3 regions of the Halomonas sp. 3A7M genome follow, and region 2 is predicted to be linked to each of the others. Evidence: predicted binding sites of a transcription regulator. Region 2 holds the regulator's gene; each other region holds the start of a gene.
What was found. Region 2 encodes sigma-54, which starts transcription at its own class of promoters, with help from an activator protein. Its sites were predicted from a motif close to TGGCACNNNNNTTGCTNT; they were not measured.
Positions count from the first base shown of each region.

Region 1: the regulator sigma-54 is predicted to act here: its motif matches at 1,796-1,813, upstream of INT19_RS15415 (NarK family nitrate/nitrite MFS transporter).
Region 3: the regulator sigma-54 is predicted to act here: its motif matches at 1,992-2,009, upstream of glnA (glutamate--ammonia ligase).

Region 1 covers NZ_JABUZD010000164.1:40,432-43,575, reverse strand. Annotated here, with positions in the region: gene INT19_RS15420 (nitrate- and nitrite sensing domain-containing protein) at 1-171, opposite strand, end outside; gene INT19_RS15415 (NarK family nitrate/nitrite MFS transporter) at 287-1,639, opposite strand; gene INT19_RS15410 (patatin-like phospholipase family protein) at 1,941-2,960, opposite strand; gene INT19_RS15405 (CZB domain-containing protein) at 3,065-3,144, opposite strand, start outside.
Region 2 covers NZ_JABUZD010000162.1:129,142-132,285, forward strand. Annotated here, with positions in the region: gene rapZ (RNase adapter RapZ) at 1-231, opposite strand, end outside; gene INT19_RS14455 (PTS sugar transporter subunit IIA) at 297-767, opposite strand; gene hpf (ribosome hibernation-promoting factor, HPF/YfiA family) at 772-1,080, opposite strand; gene INT19_RS14465 (RNA polymerase factor sigma-54) at 1,179-2,594, opposite strand; gene lptB (LPS export ABC transporter ATP-binding protein) at 2,700-3,144, opposite strand, start outside.
Region 3 covers NZ_JABUZD010000155.1:24,355-27,498, forward strand. Annotated here, with positions in the region: gene glnL (nitrogen regulation protein NR(II)) at 1-92, opposite strand, end outside; gene glnA (glutamate--ammonia ligase) at 452-1,858, opposite strand; gene INT19_RS13725 (hypothetical protein) at 2,330-2,953, shown strand.

The sequences.
Region 1 (3,144 bases), on a different contig from region 2:
AAACCGTTTACCTTGCGAGACAAGGTAAATCGTCGAAGCACCTCGTTCACGTTGGAGCGCATGGATAAAACCGCTAATGTCGCCAACGATCTCTGAGGTGGTGGCTAAATGGTGCAGGCTATCGATATCGCACCGAAGGGCGGTTAAGAGTAGTTGTTGGGCTGTAGACATAGTGGTTTCCTTTTACTCCCCGCCTGAGATGAATTCCCCTCTGTTGCGATATGTGCCGCGAAAACATGTCGTAAAACATCATCGCGGATAAAGCATCCAGAGGGGGAAGTGAGTGCTAACGCAGCGAGAGTGCGCCTGCGTTCGTATCGTTGCCAACCGCATCACGATAGGCAGTTGCTTCTTCAGCTTCTGTGGCATCGCTGAAACGTACTACCAGTACACAAGAAGCAAGCACTAATACGGTAATGCCCAGGTAAAAAAGCCCTTGCTGATAACCAAGACTTTCACTCCGGAACAGAAAGGCGGCGGATACGGCACCGACATTTCCACCCGCCCCCACGATACCGGCAACAGCACCGAGTGCTTTTTTATTGATAAAGGGCACCACGCCAAATGTTGCTCCTTCGGCCATTTGAACAAACAGGCTAAAGACCAGCATGATGCCGATTGCGAGGCTTAAGACGTGCATTTGTGAGAAGGCAATGAGCGCTATTCCTTCACATACTAAGGCGATAAACAGCCAGCGGACTCGACCTTTTAAACCACCTTGTTTGGCGAACAGGTCTGAAAAGACGCCGCCAAGGGTACGGGCAAAAATATTCATTAGGCCAAATAAACCAGCGATTAAACCAGCGGTCGCCAGGGTCAGATCAAATTTGTCGAAGAAGTAAATAGCGGCAATATTATTGATGGTTAGTTCGACGCCAAAGCAGAGCCCGTAAACAATAAACAGCGCCCATACGCGAATATCTTTTGCTGCGGTCAGAAAGCTGTGTACAGCGCTATTTTCACCTGTGGCTTCGGGTAGTTCGCCGCGGGCGCGCAGGTCGCTAAAGTTGCCATCGGGAGCATCTTGGGTAAACAGCCAATAGCCAATCCCAGTAAAAAACAGTACGACACCAGGCACCACCATTGCCAAGCGCCACCCTAGCGTTTCACTAACGCCAAGCATTAGTAGACCTGAGAAGATCAACGGCATCAGGATTTGCGTCGTACCGCCGCCCAAGTTTCCCCAGCCAGCACTGGTCGCATTGGCGGTGCCAACGACATTCGGCGCAAACATCATCGTGGTGTGATATTGGGTGATCACAAAGGATGCACCGATGGCGCCGATGGCCAGCCGAGCGAGTAAGAAGGTCTCAAAGCTATTGGCAAAACCTATGCCCATAACGGGCACAGCGCCCAGCATTAACAAACCGGTATAGGTTTTACGAGGCCCAATTTTATCGCACAGTACGCCAATGAGCAGGCGGACAATAACGGTAATAGCAACCGAGGCAATAATGGTATTGCCGATTTGCGTTTGGGTGAGTGATAAGTCTTCACGGACCACCGCCATCAGTGGCGCGATGCCAAACCAACCAAAAAAACAGATATGGAACGCGAACCAGGAGAAGTGGAACGCGCGCATTTGAGGGGTAGAGAAGTTTAATAGCCGAATGCGGTTAGCTTTATTGCGAATGTCCATGGATGGCCTCACAGAGCACGATACGAGTGGGTCAAAACATGGCGCTTGGAAAGGCGCTATGTTGTTAACGAGAACATGCCTTCGCCATTGAAGGGCAGGTTCGACGCACTCGTACCCGTTGGGCCTGGTCCACGCCTACCATCATTCAGTAAGAGTTAAGCAAGTAGTTCGCCATAAGATTGTTTTAATTTTAAAATCAGTTTCTTATGTTTATTTTTTTGATAGGTGGAGCGTTGCGGCAAGCGGGTAATGCACCAAGGTGGCGCATCTGCAGCAAAGGCGTGCGGCACGTCAGTGCTGATTATTCGTGCAAATAAACAGCGTCAATATCCAGTGTTGAGCGTTCACCTATCGACTCAAAGTGAGTTTCTAGCCAGCGCTCGGCGGCATCGCGCCCTTGTTCAAACAGGTAACATAGAAATGCCCACTCTGAGTTCATTTTGCTCGATACCGAGAGGTCCTCTAGCGCCTGTTCGCCACTGATACGGTGGAACAGAGCTTGCTGATAGCAGTTTTCGATACCCTGTTCATCCAGTGTGCGCTTAAGCACTGCAATCATGCGTATTTCTTTAATCAGGGCGGAATTAAAGGTAATTTCGTTTAGTCGATTCATTATGGCTGAGGCAGATGTGGGTATTTCTTCTCTGCTGATGGGGTTAATCTGCACCAATAGAATGTCGCGGGCGCTGCACTCTTCCATTAAAGGGAACAGTGCTGGGTTACCCATATAACCGCCATCCCAGTACGCTTCACCCTCTATCTCAACGGCTTGAAATACAAATGGCAGGCAAGCAGAGGCCATCACCGCATCCACACTCATCTCTTCGCGGCGAAAAACGCGCTGCTTTCCGGTGCGAACGTTAGTGGCGGTCACAAATAGCTTAAGCTGCTCACAACGTCTTACACGTTCGAAATCAATATGTTCAGCGACAATGTCACGCAATGGATTAATATTGAGAGGGTTCAGTTGGTAGGGGGATACCAGGCGGCTTAAAAGGTCCATAGCCACATAGCCCGGTGAATGATCGAGAGACCAGTTTCCGGTAAGCACATCAAGTGGTGAGCGGCGAATTGGGCTCGCCATCCCTGCTCGACTAACCGCTTTCCAAAACTGGTGTAACGCTTGGCGAGCTGTCTCTTTATTACCGCGGGTGAGGGCATCTGCCATGACCACGCCATTCATTGCGCCAGCGCTTGTGCCGCTGATGCCCTCTATGTCGATACGGTCATCTTCAAGTAGGCGATCGATGACTCCCCATGTATAAGCACCGTGGGCTCCACCGCCCTGTAAAGCGAGATCTAGCTTTTTGATCTGCGACATTGCTTTCCCTGCTGAGTGAGTGATTAAAAGCGCAGTAACCCACTCAGCATGGCATAAAAGAGCGTGATATGTGTACGCCTGCTAGGCAGGCGTACAGCACGCTATCAAGGTGAATCTGCTAATGGTGAAGGGCGCCCATTTGAAAGGGGAACCTCATAAACAGCATGTTCCATCAATTTATCAA
Region 2 (3,144 bases):
ACGCAAAGATTCAAGCATTTTTGGCAGTTGCTTTAGTGCAGCAGGTAAATTGCGCGCATCGATACTTACCGCTAATTGGGGGCGTGCCCCTTGCTCACGAAGCTCATCCACCAGGGAGCCGAGTAGCATGGCGGGCAAGTTATCGATGGCACAATAGCCAAGATCTTCTAACGCTTGTAAGGCGATAGATTTACCGGACCCTGAACGGCCGCTAATGATCACCAATTGCATAGAGTTTCTCTTGGCATGCCAATAAAAATGGAGGTAAACGTAGGCAGTGTCTAGCGGTGGACTATTTAAGTAACAGGTTGTTCACGAATTTTTGCTGTTATAAGGTCCAATAGCTCACGTTGGCTAGCCGTTCTACGAAGCTGCTGACGTGTGTCAACGCTGTTCATGATAGACGCCACTTGCCCTAATAAGGCTAAGTGCGTGTCGTCCGCCTCTTCGGGTACTAAAAGTACGAAAACAAGGTCGACGGGATCGCCATCAATAGCATCGAAATCTACAGGCTCGGCTAACTTTAAAAAACCAGCGATAGGCGAGCTGCAGTGAGGGCTACGGGCGTGAGGAATGGCAACGCCGTTGCCTATTCCAGTGCTACCCAAACGCTCACGACCAATCAGGCGGCTGAAGACTTCTTGGCTATCTAGGCTTGGCGTGTTTTGCGCAATAAAGGTGCTGAAAAATTCCAGCACCCTTTTTTTGCTGCCCCCGGGGACGTCATACAGCACGCGCTCCGGGGGAAGTATGGTTTCCAACGTCATTGAGTTAACGCACGCCAGCGCCTTGGGCGCGAGCTTGTGCTTTTTCCTTGTGTTTAACGAGTTGACGGTCAATTTTGTCCGCTAGTGCATCAATCGCAGCATACATATCATTGTCTAATGCTTCTGCGTGTAGATCGGCACCTGCAGCATGCAGGGTGCAGGCAGCTTGCTGACGCTCCTTTTCAACAGATAAGGTCACTTGTACGGTGGTGATATTGTCATAATGGCGCTCAACGCGTTCCAGCTTCTCATTTACATAGTCACGCAAGGCGTCAGTCAGATCTACGTGATGACCAGTGATATTTACTTGCATTGACGTGCTCCTTATCCATCGGACTGTTCTTCGATTGTAACCCTTTTTGCGCTATTGCAAAGCCCCTAGACAGACTTTGTCTCGTTAGCACTGTTTTATTAGCGTAAACGGCGGCGCTCGCTTGAAGAGGGAATACCCATTGATTCACGATATTTGGCCACCGTTCGCCTTGCTACATTAATGCCACCCTCTTCCAATAGCGCCACGAGGCGGCTGTCTGAGAGCGGTTTGCCGGGCGGTTCATCTTGCACCAGTTTTTTGATTCGAGCCCGGATGGCGGTGCTGGAGTGACTGTCGCCGCCGTCCTGGCCACTTACTTGGCTGGAAAAGAAGTATTTGAGTTCGAACACACCGCGCGGGGTATGGATATATTTCTGGGTGGTGACCCTGGAAATAGTAGATTCATGCATTTCAACGGCGTCTGCGATATCGGCTAAGATCAGCGGTTTCATGGCTTCTTCACCGTGTTCCAGAAAGCCTATCTGGCGAGCTATGATTTCTCGGCCCACCCGCAGTAGCGTATCATTTCGACTTGAAAGGCTCTTGATGAGCCAGCGCGCTTCCTGGAGATGCTCTTTTAAAAATTGGTTATCTTGGCTCTTGTCAGCCCGTTTGATGAGGCTTGCGTAGTCAGGTTGAATGCGCAAGCGCGGCAGTGCCTCTGGGTTTAGCTCCAGGTGCCATCCTTCGTGGTCATGGCGGACGACTAAATCTGGCGTTACGTAGCTGTCATCTGTGTCGCCAAAGGCGCTCCCGGGGCGAGGGTCCAGGCTGCGGATCAAGCGGATTACGTCATCAAGCTGCTCATCATCTAGACTTAACCGCCGCTTTAGCAAACGCACATCATCTTTACCGAGCGCTTCAAGAAATTGACGCACTAAGCGCTTGGCAGGCATCAGCAGCGGTGTATCTTCGGGTAGTGAGGCGAGCTGCAGCATTAAGCACTCCCGCAGGTCGCGAGCAAATACACCGGTGGGCTCAAACTGTTGAAGGCGCAGCAAGGTTGTTTCAACTTCACGCTGGCTAAGGCCTTCATGCCCTTGGGCTTTAAGTCCTTCGCGAATGTCATTGAGAGGTTGAGTTAGGTAGCCGTTGGCATCCAGTGCATCGATGAGGCTTTCAGCAATGGCATGGTCGCGTGGTGAAAAATCTGTCATGGCGAGTTGCCAAAGTAAGTGGCCATGCAAACTTTGACCAGCGGCTTGACGCTCAAAGTCAGGCCCCTCGCTGCTGGCACCATGGCTACCTAGGTCTTGATAAGTGTCTGACCAGTCACTGTCAGTTGAGAGTTCGTTAGGAATGCTTTCGGACCATTCAACTTCCTGGGGTTCACTAACGGCCTGTTCGCCGAACTCATCTTCCTGCTCAAGCATTGGATTGGCATCAAGTGCTTGCTGAATTTCTTGACGGAGGTCCAGCGTTGATAGCTGTAACAGGGCGATGGCCTGCTGCAGCTGAGGTGTCATGGTCAGCTGTGTACCGATACGCAATTGAAGAGAAGCTTTCATGACCATCTGAGAACCACTCGTTAATCAGAAAGCTCCACCCTAGTGCGAGTTATGGCTTGGTGCAAGTGCAATAACTATGCCACCACTACTATTTTTTTTGCAGGTGGCTGTTTACAGGCGGAAATCAGCCCCCAAATAAACGTCTCTTACCCGCTGGTTGTTGAGAATTTCCTGAGGGGGGCCACTGGCGATGATATGACCGTCACCTACAATGTAGGCAATATCGCAAATATCTAGTGTTTCCCTGACGTTATGATCAGTGATTAGTACGCCGATATGGCGTTTTTTGAGGGCTCGAATGATCGTTTTAATATCACCCACTGAGATCGGGTCAACGCCGGCAAACGGCTCATCAAGCAGAATAAAGGCAGGCTCTGTCGCGAGGGAGCGTGCGATCTCAACACGTCTACGCTCTCCGCCCGAAAGACTCATGCCGAAGTTGTCACGAATGTGCGTGATGTGAAAATCTTCCAGTAGCGACTCAAGGCGCTGCTCCCGGGCGCTACGATCGAGTTCTTTACGAGTTTCCAGGATTGCCATTATGTTGTCGGCGACA
Region 3 (3,144 bases), on a different contig from region 2:
GCTTCCGCTGCCGGGTTCATCCAACGAACACGGAGTTCACCGTCTAGCAGTAAGACTGCAGTGGTGAGGTGTTCAAGTAAGCGCTGGTACATGGCGTATCCTGAAGCGTCGCTGTAAAAAATAGCGTTATCGAGCGTATGAAAGAGAAACTGCAAAAAGCGCGCCAATTGGCCACTTGCACGGCTAATGAGCAGGGGGCGGGGATGTAGCGAGCCGTTATAGCGCAGTCCGAGCGGTCAGCCTGTCACTTATTGCACCATTATAGTGCGCATGACTCATCATCAATAAAAATACTCACCGCATCAGTGCGGCGCCGCAGACAGCGTTCTCCCCTTGCAAACAGACCTCTTCGTCTCACTATTCAGTGGTATAAAAAAACCCCGCCGAAGCGGGGTTTTAGGCCAGTCACACCCGAGGGAGTGATACTAGCTGCTGTGCTTAGCAATCGCTCTTAACAGCTGTAGTACATATCGAACTCAATCGGGTGAGTGGTCATGCGAATGCGCTCCACTTCTTCCATCTTGAGGTCGATGTATGCATCGATCATATCATCAGTAAACACGCCACCTTCGGTCAAGAACGCGCGGTCTGCATCGAGTGCTTCCAACGCTTGGTCCAGGCTGTTGGCAACGGTCGGTACTGACTTACCTTCTTCTGGCGGCAGGTCGTACAAGTTCTTATCCATGGCATCGCCAGGATGAATCTTATTCTTAATACCGTCGATACCCGCCATCAGCAGCGCCGCGAACGCCAGGTAGGGGTTAGCAGTCGGGTCAGGGAAACGTGTTTCAACACGCTTACCTTTCGGGCTGGCGGTATACGGAATACGGATAGAGGCAGAACGGTTACGAGCGCTATAAGCCAACATAACCGGCGCTTCAAAGCCTGGCACCAAACGCTTGTACGAGTTAGTAGACGCGTTCGTGAAGGCGTTCAGAGCACGAGCGTGTTTGATCACACCGCCAATGTAGTAAAGCGCCATTTCGGAAAGCCCAGCGTACTCGTCACCCGCGAACTGGTTCTGGCCATCTTTCCAGAACGACTGGTGTACGTGCATACCAGACCCGTTGTCGCCTACCAGCGGCTTCGGCATGAACGTAGCAGTTTTGCCGTAAGCGTGAGCCACGTTGTGGATCACGTATTTCATTTCCTGAACTTCGTCAGCTTTCTTCACCAGCGTGTTGAATTTAACGCCGATTTCGTTCTGACCCGCGTTAGCAACCTCGTGGTGGTGAACCTCAACGGTCTGGCCAATCGCTTCCAGGGTGTTACACATTGCACCACGCATGTCATGGAAACTATCAACCGGGGGAACCGGGAAGTAGCCGCCTTTAACGCGCGGGCGGTGCCCCAAGTTGCCACCTTCTACCTGATTACTGGTCGCCCAAGCACCTTCATCAGAGGTGATTTTGTACATGGAACCCTGAATGTCAGATTTCCAATGGACTTCGTCGAAAATGAAGAACTCAGGCTCAGGGCCAAAGAAGGCGGTGTCGCCCAGGCCGGTGGACTGCAGGTAAGCTTCTGCGCGCTTGGCAATAGAACGCGGGTCACGGTCATAGCCCTGCATAGTGGCAGGCTCGATGATATCGCAACGCAGGATCAGGGTAGCGTCTTCGGTGAAGGGGTCGAGGAAACCAGTGCCATCTTCAGGACGAAGAATCATGTCGGATTCGTTGATGCCTTTCCAGCCCTCGATAGAGGAACCATCGAACATCTGACCATTTTCAAAAAACTCTTCGTCCACGTCCCGTGCCGGTACGGTGACGTGCTGCTCTTTACCGCGCGTGTCGGTGAAACGCAGATCTACCCATTTAACATCATGTTCTTCGATTAGCGCGAGAGTCTTGGCTGACATAGTGTCCTCCGGTATGAACGTGGCTTAAGCTTGTGACAGTAAGCTACCGATAAAAGAGTTATTAAACAAACCGGCTATCGTTGTAGCACGCCGAGAGGCATCTGCCTACGACCCGCTAGCCGCTGCCTAATACCAAGCACGGAACATGCCAACTCTGCACCAATATGGCATAAAAAAACAACAAGCATTTGTTTTATAAAAGATAAAAAATAAAATACTGCGCTTCTTCATGTAGCATAATGCTCTGCGAAAGAACGAACTTAGCCCTAAAAAGCCACCTAGCTCAGAAAAACGCACCAATAAAGACCAACCAGAGACCCGCAAGCACCAACATGGTGCATATCAAGCATCTATTATTTTCCTCATCACTGTGAACTTTAGCTTGATACCAAAAGAAACTCACACCTACAATTGATTACAAACAGATAGATTTAATAACAAACAGGTTTCACAACACAGGAAGCCACTCACATGGGCACGGTCTGCTTTATTGTTGATGCGTCAGTCACAGGTGCCCTTTTACCACGTCACCTGCGCGCTATTCGCCAAACAGGCTTTGCAGACCACACACTTCCCATTATCGTGACCAGCGCCACCGCCGATCCGCGCGTGCCGGACATTGAGCAACGCTACCGCGCGCACTTTCTTGTTACCCCTTCCCAGCCACTGGGCGCAAGGATCAATCAAGCCGCATATCTCAGCCAAGCTGATTGGTTGCTGATTGCAATGCAGCAACGGGCGCTAACAGCCAAACTATGGTGTTTACTTTATCCCCAGCTAGACACGTACACGCTGGATGCTCTTTTGATTGGCAGCGAACCACCCCGCTTATCCGAACGCTTACTCCAGTGCTTTTTAGGCGCAGGCGTCGCTGTTCCTCCCTACATCGCCATCAGGCGCACGTGGCTAGAACGGTTGGGGGGCTTAGACCCAGAGCTAGATGAAGCAGCGCTTGCTGATTTACTACAGCGCCTTTATGCCTGCCCTACCCGTTTACAAACCTTCAGCCTGGAAACATCAGGGCTTACCCGAGACTCGCCATCAAGGAGTAACAAACCCTACCGGCCACCTCCCAACTCGCATACGGATACTTAACGTCTCTTATGGCTTAGGATCTCCTGTTGGTTAAACGCTCAAATGCTTGCCCAATAGCACTGCCCCCGCCGTCATAGTGTTAACCATACTATTCAACACGAATAAGCCAATACCATCGGCAAGAATCGGTTAATGCACTAACCAACGTGAAAACAGCACACAGAAAGGTATTACCCCCACGGCTGTTGAAG